Regions from separate parts of the Pelotomaculum isophthalicicum JI genome, predicted to be linked through region 4. Evidence: riboswitches for the same ligand, from Rfam matches in the RefSeq annotation. Region 4 holds a riboswitch; each other region holds the start of a gene.
What was found. A riboswitch is a leader RNA that binds a small molecule or an ion and turns the genes downstream of it on or off. The one in region 4 is predicted to bind cyclic di-GMP.
Positions count from the first base shown of each region.

Region 1: linked by a shared signal. The riboswitch ahead of L7E55_RS04740 (S-layer homology domain-containing protein) and the one ahead of L7E55_RS06445 (TetR/AcrR family transcriptional regulator) in region 4 are both predicted to bind cyclic di-GMP.
Region 2: linked by a shared signal. The riboswitch ahead of L7E55_RS07085 (diguanylate cyclase) and the one ahead of L7E55_RS06445 (TetR/AcrR family transcriptional regulator) in region 4 are both predicted to bind cyclic di-GMP.
Region 3: linked by a shared signal. The riboswitch ahead of L7E55_RS09030 (HD-GYP domain-containing protein) and the one ahead of L7E55_RS06445 (TetR/AcrR family transcriptional regulator) in region 4 are both predicted to bind cyclic di-GMP.

Region 1 covers NZ_JAKOAV010000006.1:28,558-32,503, forward strand. The annotation lists gene larC (nickel pincer cofactor biosynthesis protein LarC) at 1-91, opposite strand, end outside; gene L7E55_RS04735 (fibronectin type III domain-containing protein) at 405-698, opposite strand; gene L7E55_RS04740 (S-layer homology domain-containing protein) at 650-1,711, opposite strand; cyclic di-GMP riboswitch class I at 1,818-1,902, opposite strand; gene L7E55_RS04745 (Mrp/NBP35 family ATP-binding protein) at 2,203-3,039, opposite strand; gene L7E55_RS04750 (MerR family transcriptional regulator) at 3,572-3,946, shown strand, end outside.
Region 2 covers NZ_JAKOAV010000010.1:27,645-31,590, forward strand. The annotation lists gene L7E55_RS07075 (alpha/beta-type small acid-soluble spore protein) at 118-375, opposite strand; gene L7E55_RS07080 (CBS domain-containing protein) at 879-1,271, shown strand; cyclic di-GMP riboswitch class II at 1,553-1,636, shown strand; gene L7E55_RS07085 (diguanylate cyclase) at 1,709-3,847, shown strand; gene L7E55_RS07090 (potassium channel family protein) at 3,780-3,946, shown strand, end outside.
Region 3 covers NZ_JAKOAV010000014.1:79,631-83,576, forward strand. The annotation lists gene L7E55_RS09020 (helix-turn-helix domain-containing protein) at 1-232, shown strand, start outside; cyclic di-GMP riboswitch class I at 805-888, shown strand; gene L7E55_RS09030 (HD-GYP domain-containing protein) at 1,365-1,934, shown strand; gene L7E55_RS09035 (ATP-binding protein) at 2,128-3,396, shown strand; gene L7E55_RS09040 (STAS domain-containing protein) at 3,419-3,769, shown strand; gene L7E55_RS09045 (PP2C family protein-serine/threonine phosphatase) at 3,774-3,946, shown strand, end outside.
Region 4 covers NZ_JAKOAV010000008.1:102,356-106,301, reverse strand. The annotation lists gene glnA (type I glutamate--ammonia ligase) at 187-1,605, shown strand; cyclic di-GMP riboswitch class I at 1,885-1,972, shown strand; gene L7E55_RS06445 (TetR/AcrR family transcriptional regulator) at 2,185-2,781, shown strand; partial or broken gene L7E55_RS06440 (phosphoenolpyruvate synthase) at 2,837-3,946, shown strand, end outside.

The sequences.
Region 1 (3,946 bases), on a different contig from region 4:
AAAGCTTAACATCAATGCCGAGATCAATCAGCGCCCCAAGAGTCATGTCACCGCTTATCCCCGAGAAACAATCAAAATACAGTACTTTCATCTGTTAACTCACCTTCTTGTTTTAGTACCACATATTGTATTGCGCAACGGGCATATTTTATCAGACATTTTTGCAACCTCCTCACATGAAATTTTTTAGTCGAGATAACTGATCAACTTCTCCAACGACGGTCGAAAATCCTACTTATGATCATTTCCGAATCAATAATTGACATAAGCTCCTCCGGAGTAAGATAAAGGCAAAAAAAGATATTGGAGTCAATTGCTACTCTCAATATCTTCGTGTGCTTCATTGCCTATTGTTGCATGTCGTTCGACATGCTAGAGAATTTGTTTTGCCCGCCCTGTTAGATCTAGGGTGTCTTTTTTGTTTTTACTCTTGCAGTTGGCCCGCTATTGCTCCAGTTACCAGCTGCGTCACCCGCTTCAATACTGAATGTATACGATGCGTTTTTTGTCAAGCCGGAAACGGTATAACTATATGTGCCCGCCGGTATGTCGGCAATCTTTACCCCGTTCTTATACAATCTGTAGCCGGTCACCGATACGTTGTCCGTCGCTCCCGACCAACTCAGAGTTACACTGTTTATAGTAATAACTACAATTCGTAACCGGTTACAGCAACATTGTCCGCCGCCCCGGACCAGGTCAGGGTTACGCTGTTAGAGGTGATATTCGATGACGTTATCACGCCGTCGGCCCATGTTGGCGCCTGGTTGTCCGACGTTTTCGCCGTCGTTACTGTTGTTGTCAACTCGCTGCTCCGGTTGCCTGCCCCGTCAAGCGCTTTGACGCTGAACTCGTAAGAGGTGTCCGGCGCCAGACCTGCAACTGTGTAGCTGTACGTGCTCCCTGACACGCTGTCAAATTGGACACCGTCTTTATACAACTCATAGCCGGTAACCAGCGCATTGTCTGTCGCACCGAACCAGTTCAGGGTCAACCCGTTCTCCGTGATATTCGAAGGCAAGAGCGCGCCCCCGATTGCCCATACAGGCGCTTGGGTATCCGGCAGCGAAGTCGTTGTAACTTCTATAGCCGGCCCATCGCTGCTCAAATTGCCTGCCGCGTCGCGTGCCTCTATGGTGAAGCTGTAACTTGTCCCAGGCGTTAGGCCGGTAACATTATCGGCAATATCAACGTTCTTATAAGTAAGGGTTCCCCCGGAAATTCTGAGTAGCAAAGCGATTGCCTCTGCGCGAGTGACGGGTTCTTCAGGTTTAGATGTTCCGTCCTCATAACCATAAAGCAAGCCGGCTTTTTCCGCCGCTTGAATTGTCCCAAAAGCCCAGTGGCCGGTCGGCACGTCACTGAAAACAGGTTGTCCGCCAGACTGCTCTGGCAGTCCTTTCGTTAAGACTAAGATTTTTGCAGCCTCAGCGCGGGTGAGGCTGTCCGCCGGCCGGAAGGTGCCGTCAGGGAATCCGTTGATAATGCCTTTTGCGGCAAGGTAATGGACAGAGGGAAGCAGCTGTTTGTCGTTATCCAAGTCTCTAAAGTCGGTTTTTACCGCTTGGACAGCGGGCTCTCCCATTTGCTGTATTGAAGTCTCAACCGCAATTGCCGGTTTTAGACCAAAGGCAAAAACACCTAAAACTAAGAGAAAGGCACAAAACACAAACTTATATTGTTTTTCCCCCCGCGTCGGAAAACGAACCATGAGTCCCTCCATAATAAGCATTTCTCATGCGGCAGTACATTCCCATAACAATCAAAAAACCCGTTTGCAAACTCGGGTTTTTATAGCACTAACGAAATTTTGTTATCGTGGCAACCCGGCTATCATAGTACACTTACCTTAGACCCGTGGCTTTGCGCAGAATCCTTTCGGAAACTATGCCAAATATGAAGTTTACATATTTTTGCGATAAGCTAAATAAATATTTTATCAAACCAATATAAGATACTGTCATATGACTATATTTGACATAATACTCAATTTCAATAGGAAATAGTTCCTATTTTTTAATGGGTCCAAAGACCTATTAACGAATCTTTAACACCGACTCAACTTGAATAAGCGGCAAATACCGGGCCTCATTAATAAGCCCGGCTGCATTTGCCATCAAAATTAACCTTATATATATTTTGCAGTAAAATTTACTTATGGTTAACCTATTCTTTCCATACCCTCCCATAGATTAATACGTTCTATTGAACTACCTTTTCAGGGATTAGATTTTTAAAAAGATTACTGTTATATTCTTCAATCTTGCCTTGATCGCAAAGATTTGAAAGGTGCGGGTCAATAGGCAAACCACCGATAAACGGAACCTCGAATTTTTCAGATATTTCTTTGCCCCGGCTAGGGCCAAACAGCTCAAATTCTTCGCCGCAATGAGGGCAAACGGCACGACTCATATTTTCAACCAGACCAAGAATGGGAATATTCATGTATTGGGCCATCTTAATTGCCTTGCTCACAATCATTACGGCAAGGTCTTGTGGTGAAGATACAACGATAAGCCCGTTGAGAGGCAGGGATTGCATTACAGTCAAAGGCACATCACCAGTGCCAGGCGGCAAATCGACAAAAAGGTAATCAAGGTCACCCCAGGCGACATCAGTCCAAAACTGCTTGACCGTACCGGCAATTACCGGCCCTCGCCAAATAACCGGGTCATCTTCATTGTGGGTCAATAAGTTTAGTGACATGACTTTTATACCTTTATCGGTATCTAAAGGTAACAGCGCGAAGCCGGTGCTTTTCGCCATACCCTTAACGCCAAACATCTTCGGCAGGCTTGGACCGGTGATGTCCGCGTCCAGCACTCCTACCGAATAGCCCTTTTTTTTAGCCTCACAGGCAAGTAGAGATGTCACTGAAGATTTTCCCACACCACCTTTTCCACTCATTACAGCAATAACATTCTCAATATGGCTTAATTCGTTTACAGGCAATTTCTGAATGCCGCTTTTGCCTTCATGACCACATCCGCCATGACCGCATCCGCCGTTTTTTTCAACTTCATCATTATTTTGCTGCATTATTTACATCCTCCTGATAGTAAAGTTTAAAATAGTTATTACATTGAGTATACATTAAACCATGTTATGGTCAATGTTTCACAATCATATATACAACACAACCTCATCATTGTCAACGATATTACCATACCAATTTTAAGTAAATCTAAATGGACCGATTTAAGTTACCTCAATATTTACCCATAATTATTTGCAAAGAATTTCACCGGTACAACTACCTGTGAGCCGAATCATTCTCTTTTTCATCATAGACTGCTGATTCCAAACTCCTAAACATTATAGTTCCTACCCGCACAAATAATCAATAATTATATCCAAATATCTTAGTATAAATTTATAAATTATTTTAAATAAAAAGTACCAATATTTGTATCAAACCATATTGATTACAGCTATATAACTTAAAAACCATATTCCTCATAATAGTAAAATACCCTCCATGCTATTTCAATAATAAAACATTAAATTATTTACAAACTCCGTTAGTATATATATAATAAACTTATAAATTATATTTATATGGGGGGATTAAATGTCCACCTGGGATGACGACAAGCCAATGTTAAACATTGGCGTAGTGGCACAATTACTTGAAGTTCACCCTGAAACACTCCGCATATGGGAAAAAAATAATCTAATTCATCCGGCAAGAAAAAATAAGCAGCGATTATATTCGAATAATGACCTTAAACGGTTGAAGTTTATCCATAACCTAATTAATGTAAAAGGGCTGAATATCGCGGGCGTGCAACAGGTTCTCGCCATGTACTCCTGCTGGAAAACAAAAAGTTGCCAAGATAGCCAAATCAGAAATAAGAGTCAGGTAGTTAATAAGTCCAAACCCTGCTGGAAGGAAGAGGAATCATATTGCATAGTAATTCAGGACCAAGCCGACCTTTGTAACAAT
Region 2 (3,946 bases), on a different contig from region 4:
GAAAAATTGGAAAGTGGGTTGACAATTTTTTATTAAAACCCGGGCAATGCGTGCAGGCAGTTACCCGGGATGTTGCGAAACTAGCCGGCTTAGTCCCCCGCTCCCACTACTGGACTGTTAGAGTGTCAGGTTAGCGTTAGTCACCTGGGGAGTAGGCGGAACAGTGCCCGCTGCCAAGCTGTTTTCATAAGCGGCGATCATCTTTTTGACCATGTTGCCGCCGATAGCTCCGTTCATCCTGGAAGGCAGGTCGCCCATATAACCGCTGTCAGGAATCTGGATACCGAGTTCACGGGCAGTTTCCCATTTAAAATCTTCCATCGCCCGGCCGGCTCCACGAATCAGGATTTGATTTGTCTTTTGTCCTTGTGCCATTATTTCACCTCCTTTTCTGTTTTGTGAGTTTAGTATGAACCCGGCCGGAAGCAATTATGCTAGAACATCTTCCCTCATTAGCTATCAAAAAATAAACAATCAAAATTTATGAAACTATATTACAGTAGTTATGCACTTACAGTAAATTAGTACCAAAGAAAATCAGAAAATACGCAAAAAACTCTTGACATTTTCAAAATCGCCCAACAATCGAAATGGATGGTACTTTTTACTGGTTGCGGCCTCCACAGATGCTAAGATTTTTGCTCCGCATAACTTCCGTTGTCTTTTGCATGCTTTCTTTTCTTAGCTTGAAACCGTTGGTACGCTTATCAATCAAGGAATTGATCCGTATATAGGCTCCATTAATAGGGGGTTGAACCGCCGTGTTCCAGATGGCAATTTAGTCGTAATCTTTGGAAGGAAAGTCCTTTTATTTGTCGAAATATGCTCATATAAAGATAAGACGATCCGTAGATCACTATGACAGGTGAGGTGGAAAGATGAAAGTCAAGGACAAGATGGTACGGAATGTGGTTACTGTAAATGCTGATGTTTCAATCAAAGAAGCCTTGAACTTAATGCGGACGAAAGACTGTAGGAGACTACCGGTACTTGACAATAAAGGCACTCTGGTGGGTATTGTTGTAGAACACGATATTGAAAAAGTCCTTTGTCGTCCGGGTGGTTATCCCGAAACGCCTGTTAGTTGGGCAATGAGCTATAAATATGTTTTTATAGTAAATCCCGAAGATGATATTGTTTCAGCGGCTAAACTGATGTTGGACAAAAAAATAAGCAGCCTGCCGGTTTTAGATGAAGGAAAAATAGTAGGAATTATAACTTCTGCGGATATGCTTCAAGTAGTTATTGATACATACTCATCTGTAAAATAGATATTTCAATATTATAGTTAAATAATTACAGATAGATATTGAACCTTCGGACTCTTTTTCAGCAACATCATAAACCACCTCACTCGTTGCTTATGGTCGCCGGAAAATGGCGCAGGAATTGCGCCGTAGCGACAAGTTGGGTTATCAACGATTGAACGAATGACGGAAGAGCTTGTAAATAAATTTATGGGGGAACGCAAGCAAACGTATCAGGCCATCGCGCCACGTATTTCATTCTGACCTTATGGCAAGTATTGGAAAAGGCGGGTATTTCTAAACTAAAAAAGCAAGGGACAATGAAATCAACTCTATCATTTGGGCATCTTGAGTTGATTGAGTAAGTGATGCAACCGACCTTTTATCAGATAATAAAGGTCGGTTTTTTATATGATTTATTCACTTAGAAGCAATCAGATGAGTATACGGAGGGACAGTATATGGATAATCCCCTGCAGATTTTTATCGAGGAAACGTTAACCAGGATTACCAAAATACGTCAGGCCATAAGTACCTTAAAAGAAGAGCCACATAATAAAACATGCCAGAACATCCTACATATATTCTTCCACACTGTTTATGGCACCGGCGCTGCTGTCGGCTTTGGGGAAATAATCGAAGCCGCGAAAAGCCTGGAAGACAGAATTGCCACCAATCTTGAAACTGGGCAGGCGGCAGACATAAACCTTTTAAAGGAGTGTGAAGATACTGTAGACATCATCGAAGAGAGGGCAAACCTTCTAAAAACAGTCGAAGACATAATATCGCCCGATGAGCAAGAGCAAAAACTCCCAGAGGTGCCGCGCAAGGAAGTGCTTATCGTAGACGATGATACCGCCATAAGACAATTTATAAAACAAGAGTTATCAAAAAAGAATTTAGGAATTGTTGATGCTGGTGATGCTTCTGAAGCCAAAAAAATTCTTGAACACTACAGGCCGGATTTAATTATTCTTGACATCGTAATGCCCGGAACAAATGGCCTGGAGCTTTTTAAAGAACTGCGAACAGATCATCGCTATAAGTGGACGCCAATCTTTTTTCTTACCAGCAAATCCAGTCCCATGGAAATAGTTGAGGGTATTAAATTAGGGGCTGACGATTACATAATAAAGCCATTCAACACGGAAGATTTAGTTGCCCGCATCGAAGCTAAGATCAGCCGCATGGAGGAACTGCACGGCCTGGCAGTCCGCGATCCGCTTACCGGAACTTTTTCCCGTGGTTACTTTATGGAAAGACTTACTGAAGAAGTTGAACGCTTTTCCCGCCATAAAAAAAGCTTTTGCGTTGCCATATGCGACCTTGATTTCTTTAAGAAAGTTAACGACGAACACGGTCATCAGGTTGGCGATTTCGTCCTGCAGCAGTTTGCCTCCTTTCTATACAGCAAGTTTCGAAGAACCGATACGATTGGGAGATACGGCGGCGAGGAATTCGTTGCCCTTCTTCCGGATACTGATGCGTTAACCGCCTATAAAATATTGGAACGATTGCGTTCCGCATGGGAAAAAATGCCCATAATCGAACCCTATCAAAATAAAAACATCCAGATAACCTTTAGCTCTGGAATAGGAGAGTTTGACAAAGACGGTAAAACTGAACAGGAAATAATTAAAGCCGCTGATGCTGCCCTTTACCTGGCTAAAGAAACTGGCAGAAACAAAGTTGTTCTGGCGGGTCAATCAGGTAAAGGTGTTCATTCCCCCCTAACCAAAATTCTAGTAGTCGATGACAGTGCTGTAATCAGAAACATCTTGTTGAAAGAGTTAGAAGAGGACTATATGGTGTTCATGGCAAAAGATGGAGAAGATGCACTGGAGCAATTGCAAAGGATAAGGCCCCACTTGGCTATTATCGATTTAATAATGCCAATAATAGGTGGTCTGGAACTGATAAAAAAAATTAGAGAAAACCCAAATAATTCACATATAAAGATCATAGCGTTTAATGATGAAAGCGTACAGACAGAAACGAGGACGTTTGGATATTTAAGTAAAGATGAGATCATAGCCTTAAAAAATATGTATCCAAATTTCCAGCTTAAAGAATTGTATCTTTCGAATTTTTCGATCAATGATTACCATGATTTTTTTGAATGGGATGAGGATAATACCTTGCGTAGTTTCTATGCGGAGAAGTGTTTTTTTGACGGGAATTCTGATTTTAGCGATACTAAGTATGGCATGGATGGTTTTAGTCTGGCATCTTGTTTTTTTGGAAATGGGAAAGTTGACTTTCAAAAAACGATATTCATGTCAGACACGGTGCATTTTAACAATATTACTTTTGGAACAGGAGAAAAAGATTTTACTTCCTCATGTTTTTATAGTAAAAACGTCAATTTCTTTGGTACGCAATTTGGCGACGGTAAAGTACTTTTTAGGGGCAGTAATTTAAATAATTCGTACCTGAATTTTAGCGCCGCACTTTTCGGCAAAGGTGATATTGAATTTGATTTTTCGGTCTTCGGCGCAGAGGGTGTAGATTTTAGTGGAGTTAATTTTGGTGATGGAGAAGTATCCTTTCGGAATGCTAATTTCCGTAACATTTGGTTGCGGAAAATTCAACATGAATAATATGAATTTAATAGATGGTCATATTTTATTCAAGTTAGCTGAATTTAAAGGAAAACTGCTAAATTTTTTTGAAAGTACCATAAATGAGCTTATTTTTGA
Region 3 (3,946 bases), on a different contig from region 4:
TCTATGGCGAAAGATATCCGTTGAGCGGTTGGCGGGGATAGCCAACATGTCCCCGTCATATTATGCGAGAATTTTTAAAAGAGAGACCGGTCTGACTCCGATTAATTATTTAAATAACATAAGTTATGCAGTTACAGGAAAACAGCACCAATTCCATAACAACAAAAATGGTTGTGAAGGCCAAAATTTTTCGATGAACCTTGAAAACCGATCGCCAGTTGTGTCAAAATAGACTTGGATTTGTTGCTCGTAACAGCAAATCCGATGGCTGGCGTTGAATAAGTACCCGACCATTTCACGGTGGGAGAGGGCTTCTTCGGCGCCTTCTTTATTCAGATTCATTTTTGTATCACCCGTATCGACAATGATGGCAAAAAAATACCATCCATTTCGATTATTGGGCGATTTTAAAAATGGTACTTATTTACTGTAAGTGCATAACTACTGGCCTGTTAAAACAGTTGAAAACTCACGAATTTGCTTTTCAGGCTTACGATCCAATGGCCCTTTCAAAACACAGGCAACGACATTGGCTTGGTGTGCATCCAAGCCGGCACAACATGTACGTATTGCATCCAAATTAACATCCTTCCTTTCTAAGCAGGGCACAACCGCCTGATCATCTGAAATTTGATGGGTGTGCTCGTGGCAACAACATATTGTACTCAAGCCGGATGGCAGTGCAACCCGCGCCGAGACATCTGCCGTAGTCAGCCTCTTCCTGAATGTACAGCCAGGATAATGGTCCTATTATTAAGACTTAGGTCCTATTGACACTGGGACCGTCGAAAGATACAATGTGTTAAAAGAAAAAGGTAAACCCAGTCGAAAGATGGGGACGCAAAGCCACGGGTCTAAAGCGAAAGCTATGACAGCCGGGTTGCCGTGAATATTTTTTAATTGAGACACTACCTTTCACGGCAAGGTAGTTTTTCGTTTTTATATAGTGCGTTAGTACTATAGCAATGTCGTCTTGGTGCTAAATTAACGGAATTTTGGTTTTGATTAAGGCTATGAATGAGTAATTTTATAGTATTTTGAAATTACGGGTGAAAAGTCATGGATCTTAGTTGCCAGACATATTCCAGAAAAATGGCTTGGTTCGGAATTACCCCCCGGAACAACATTGTTTCAATCATGTATAAAATAGCACTATGCAAATCTATAAGAACATATGTTCTGGGGGGGGGGGGGGTGATATTTCAAAATTTACCATAATTATGCGTATATGCAATACTCTGCTTATATCCTCTCTTTATGCCAACCACTTTAAGCGCGCTGGATACCGCGCACCTCCACTTATTACTGTAGCCACGCCACAAATTTTCCTCCATTAAAAATATTGTCCCGAGGTGTCTTCAAATTTGAAGTTGACGTTTATTCGTGTTGCCGAAACCTTACTCAAGGTAATCGAAGCACGCGACGCAAGTTGTGCGGCTCACTCACGAAAGGTCGCGCTACTCGCCAAAATTATCTCCGGGGAAATGGGCATGACTTTAAAAATGCAAGAATACCTATACTTGGCCGGCTTGTTCCACGACATTGGCAAGGTCGGAATAAAGGACTCATATCTGTCAAAGCCGGGAAAGTTAAGCCCTGCCGAATGGGTTGAAATAAAAAAGCATCCGGTTATTGGCTGCGAGATAATCAAGACGATCCCGGGTTCGCAAGATATCAGCCTGATGGTGCTTTATCACCATGAACGGTACGACGGGAAGGGTTATCCTGCTGGTTTGCAAGGTGAAGCCATCCCCCTGGGAGCACGTATTTTAGCCGTGGTGGACGCATTCGATGCGATGGTTGCAGATCGGATTTACCGCCCGAAGCTGGAGCGGGAGGCAGCTATTGCTGAACTAATGCGTTGCTCCGGAAGTCATTTCGATCCGTCCGTCGTGGAAGTATTTTGCCGGGTCTTACCTGGAATAAAAGTGTAGCTTAAAAGAGATCGTTTATATGGGAAGCTCCCCTGTCTATAAAATTCGATGCATTTCCTGTGCTGGTTGATAATCACGTATCAGGCGATTTGCTTTTACCCTTATGTGGTTTTATATAAAGTTTTCGATTTCTCCATGTTTAACTCATTGTAGCTGCTGTAAGTTTGTTTTGGTTGTGGTGGTGGAGTAAAAAGTGCAGAAATGTCAAATTTGTAGCCAACAATATCCTGATCGCCCGTGTCAGAAGTGCCCGGACTTCATTGGCGGAGGGGAGATGCGCCATGAGTTGCACCAGCCGATACCCGTGACGCTGGAAGCGCCGGACGGCTTGAAATATCCAGCCGAAATTTTGGTTCTGAACCCGATCGAGCTGGGATTGAGGACAAAAGCACCCCTGCAGGGCCAGTATACCATCCGGTTGCTTGATCAACTGATGCTGGAAGTAAGGCCGGTGGTAATAAGGGGTAAAGGTGATACTCACCCTTTCGATATTTTTGTTGTTCAACGTGCGGGAGAGACCTCATCACGCCTGGGCGGAGAAGTCTACCGCCTGCTTACCAGCACCACCGGACAATTCATTGAAGAAATCAGCCAACAGATGCCCGACCATCTTAAGGAATTGGTGCGTCAACGTTTAATGGCGGAAGTGGAAAAGTCGGAACTAATCAATGCCATGCGTTTAGGCCGGGTGCTGAAATATGAGCGCGGCAGGTTTCGACATCTTTCCGGACAGACAGACATGGACTTGCCTATGGAAGAAGTACGATCCTTGATGCATGAGGTGGTCAGATTGGGTAACCATCGGAGAGAGGTTATCATCAGCGCCGAGGGCGGGCGAGTGTTGGATCTGCACGGCATTCCTTTTGATTATCAAAGCGGCGGCCTGCTGGCTTTCGATATAACCGACATTATCGAGAAGGAAAGAAAAATCCACCGCCAGCAAATACAGGCATACCGGGAAGCCATGGCGGCGGTAACCGGCGGACGTTTCAACCTGGTCAGCCGGGAGGAAGCGAAAAATTTTATTGTAAAAGAACGGATACTGCTGCATTCCTATCTCAAGGAGCCAAAGGACATAGCTTTAGCCCGGTTGTCGTTAAAGAAAGTGTTATCCGCCATCCCATCTTCCAGGCATTACCATGTCCTCCTCTGTTTTTCGGAAGCGCTTACTAATGTCCTGAAGCATGCCGTATCAGGCGAATGGTTCGCCGTTCAATTGGATGGAAGACTTCGGCTGGTGGTAAAAGACGATGGGCCGGGCATCAAACTTGCCGACTTACCCAAGGCAACCCTGATGCAGCACTATTCCACCAAGAATTCCCTGGGCTGCGGCTTTACCCTGATTACCCATTACGCAGATCGACTGTACCTGCACACAGATGCGGGCGGTACCATGCTGGCAATGGAATTCGACAATTCAAGGTCGGGAAATCCCCCTTGCAGCCAGCCGGAAAAACAGTAAGGTGGAAGAGGAGGTCTTGTTTTTGCTTAAAAGCTTGCTCCGGATAGACGAAAACGTTCGCTATGTATGCCTCGAAGGGGAACTGGACCTGGAAGCCGTGGATGTACTGATTGAACTTACCCTGAGCAACTGCGAAAACGAAAAGTCCCTGGTTTTGGACTTGGGCGGTGTCAGCTTTGTTGATTCCACCGGCATCCATTGTTTGCTGGAAATATGGCGCCAATGGCGGCAGCGTGAGAAGTCTGTGCAGTTGATAAATGTGCAGGAGGATGTGAGTGAAATCCTCAGGCTGGTGGGGCTGGATGAGTTTTTTAAAGTGCCCGGCCCCCATGAGAACGGAGAAGTTTTTTGGAAGGTAAAAAAAACCAGGTGAGATTATGGAGGACCAGCGACTAATAACCGGGGATGATTTGAACCCGGAATGGCGGCTAAAAAGGGTATTGAATGATCTTGGGACTCTAATCAATGTCGATTATACTGCCTTAGTGGGTATCAGCGGAGAATCGCTTACTGTGCTGGCAGAATGGCGCAAAAGTGAAGATGGAGAATC
Region 4 (3,946 bases):
AAAACAGTGTTGTTTTTGCTTTTTTGAAACTGGGTAGTTTCCATGAGGTAATGACGCCTCATACCGGCCCTTTAACAGGCGGCCGGTATGAGGTTTTTGTTTTTTATGCCCGCGTTGGAAAGGAGGTTTTTTCTTTTCTGAAGAGTTTTATTAAGTTTATTTTATATCTAACAGGAGGTATATTTAATGAAAACACCCCAGGACGTCCTTGCTTATATCAAGGATAAAGATGTAAAAATGGTTGATGTGAAGTTCATCGACCTGCCTGGTCTTTGGCAGCATTTTTCGGTTCCTGTTTCCGAATTTGACGAGAATGCTTTTGCTGAAGGTTTTGGCTTTGACGGTTCCAGCATACGCGGTTTCAGGGCTATTGATCAAAGTGATATGAACCTGATTCCCGACCCGACAACGGCTGTTATGGATCCATTCAGCAAAGTACCCACCCTCAGCATTATTTGTGATATTATTGACCCGGTGACCGGCGAGAAATACAACCGCGACCCCCGCAACATTGCCAAAAAAGCTGAAGCGTACTTAAGAGCCAGCGGGATTGCTGACGAAAGCTACTGGGGACCTGAAGCGGAGTTCTTTGTTTTTGACTCGATCAGGTTTGACCAGAACCAGCATTCAGGCTACTACTTTATTGATTCCGTGGAAGGCATATGGAACTCGGGACGTGAGGAAAATCCCAACCTTGGTTATAAGCCGCGCTATAAAGAAGGATATTTCCCGGTTCCCCCCACTGATTCCCAGCAGGACATGCGTAACGATATGGTTATGACCATGCTGGAAGCCGGGCTAAATATCGAGTGCCAGCACCACGAAGTGGCTACCGCGGGCCAGGCCGAAATCGATATAAAATATAATAAGCTTGTCAAAATGGCCGACGATCTGATGATGTTTAAATACATTGTGAAGAATGTCGCCAGAAAGCATGGTAAAACCGCGACCTTTATGCCGAAACCGCTATTCCAGGACAACGGTACCGGCATGCACGTCCACATGAGCCTGTGGAAAGACGGAATTCCCCTGTTCTTTGACGAAAAAGGATACGCCAAGTTAAGCCAAACCGCGCTATACTTTATCGGCGGCTTGTTGAAGCACGCCCACGCGCTCACCGGTATTACCAATCCGACCACCAACTCTTACAAGCGGCTGGTGCCGGGCTACGAAGCGCCGGTGAACCTGGTTTACTCCATGAGGAACAGGAGTGCGGCGGTACGTATCCCCATGTACTCCAACAACCCCAAAACCAAACGGGTTGAGTTCCGCCCGCCCGACCCCTCCTGCAATCCATACCTGGCTTTTGCCGCCTTGTTGATGGCGGGTCTTGACGGGATTAAGAATAAAATCGATCCGGGCCAACCGATGGATAAAGACATTTTTGAGCTTCCGCCCGAAGAGGCCAAGGATATCCGTTCAGTCCCGGGTTCGCTCGACGCGGCATTGAAAGCGTTGCAGAATGACCACGAATTCCTGCTGGAAGGCGGAGTCTTTGATAAAGATGTGCTGGATGCCTGGATTGAATACAAACTAACTAGGGAATTTGACGCCATCAGGCTTAGACCGCATCCGTACGAGTTCATGCTTTATTACGATTTATAGGATTTTTTGAAGATCCGGATACCTGACGCTGAAACGCCCGGCAGTTTAACTGCCGGGCGTTTTAACGTATTTCAGCTCAAGGTGGTGCCACTGCTCAGCTGTTCTACATAAATATCTTCCTCGCTGTCTATCGTAACTAGAAAAACACTAACTATATCGGTATTCGCCTTTATTTAGCCTTCTTAAGGGGGGGACCGTACCAAAAAAATAAAATTGTACGCTAAGGATTGTTCATTAAGGGCCATTCAAAACCCGTGCATTTTGAAATTCATAAATAAAAATACCTGCAGCAAACCTGTCAAAGACAGGGACGAAAAGCTGTAGGGTCTAAGGTGCTTTTAAACACTATGATAGCCTGGCTGCCGCATATACTATGTGCATGACCTGCCCTTTTTTAAGCGGCAGGTTTTTTGTGCATATGCTATGTTCTGATATGGAATCCAAAAGTGAAGAATTATTAGAACTTCTATATTATATATTTTTTAAAAAATTTCCACAAAATAAAGTGAGATATTTCTCGCATGAGATACTTCTCATATCGAGTAATTTATATTATTATGTTTTACAGGAGGTGTTAGTGTGCCCAAAGACACTTTTTATAATTTGAGTGACGAGAAGAAAAAGAGAATATTTGACGCTGCCGTACAGGAATTTTCTACCCGGCGTTTCAGCGAAGCATCCCTTAACCAGATTGTGAAGGCCGCCAAAATACCTTGGGGAAGCTTTTATCAGTATTTTAATGACAAAGAGGACATCTACCTTTATATGCTCGAAGAAATTGGAAAGGATAAGCGGAAGAACGTCCCCTACACAGAAGCCTTGGATCCGGATGCGGACGTTTTTGAAACCATTATTCAAAAATCCAAAGAATCCCTTGAGCTGGGCAGAGTAAAACCGGAATATACCAAGATAGGCATGCTGATGGAGATAGATAACAGCGAATTCATTACAAAGCTCCGTGTAGCATCCGCCGAAAAGTATATGAAAATGATTGAGCGTGATAAAGAGCGTGGCCTCATCAAGCCGGAAATTGATTCCGAACTGGTTATGAATATGATTTTCACATTCGGTTTGAATGAGTATTTCCGGAGCGGGTTGGACGAGAATAGGTATTTAAAGAAACTCAACGATGCTATCAAAATAATCAAGGAAGGAATTTCTATGTTTAAGGATTGATAGAATCCGATTGCCTAATGGGTTCGGCCATCAAATAATAGAAAGGAGAGCCTGTATGAGTTCATATGTGCTTGGTTTTCAGGAAATCGATAAGCATAAGCTCATGGTGGTCGGGGGCAAAGGCGTTAACCTTGGGGAACTAGCCAGGATTGAGGGGATCCGGGTACCGGAGGGGTTTTGTGTTACCACCGAAGCGTATAAAAGAATCACTGGGAATAACGAGGAATTCAATTCATTACTTGATCAATTGTCCCTTCTAAAAGTGGACGACAGGGAAAGCATCAGTGAAATCAGCAAGAAAGTTCGCATGGTCATTGAAGGGATATCCATTCCAAAGGACATAGATGAAGAGATCGCTCGCCATCTTTCAAAGCTTGGTGAGAAAAATGCCTATGCCGTGCGTTCCAGCGCTACGGCGGAGGATCTTCCGACAGCTTCCTTCGCAGGACAGCAGGATACGTATTTGAACATTATAGGAAAAGATGCCATTCTTAAGCATGTCAGCAAGTGCTGGGCGTCGCTGTTTACTGACCGTGCCGTAACCTACCGTATCCAAAATGGTTTCGACCACAGCAAGGTCTATCTGTCTGTGGTTGTACAGAGGATGGTTTTTCCACAGGCTGCGGGGATTATGTTTACAGCCGATCCCGTCACGTCCAACCGGAAAGTGCTGTCCATAGACGCCAGCTTCGGGCTTGGTGAGGCACTGGTCTCCGGCCTGGTCAATGCTGATATTTATAAAGTGCGGGAAGGTAGGATTATTGATAAAAAGATATCCACCAAAAAGCTGGCCATCTATGCCTTGGAAAAAGGAGGCACGGAGAAACGGGAGATCGAGCCCCAGCAGCAGAATAGGCAGACCCTGACCGACGAGCAGATTTTGCAGCTTGAGCGCATGGGCAGAAAGATCGAGGCGTATTTCGGCTGCCCGCAGGACATCGAATGGTGCATCAGTTGGGGACATTCCTCCGACCCCAGAGACTGGCCTCAAAGAGAGGTGTATCCCCTTTCCTCTGAAGATGCATTCTTTATCGTTCAGAGCCGCCCCATTACCACATTATACCCCGTACCGGATGTGAACGATGGGAAAAACCGTATATATTTATCCTTCGGCCATGGCCAAATGATGACCGAAACCATCAAACCATTGGGAATGTCCTTCCTC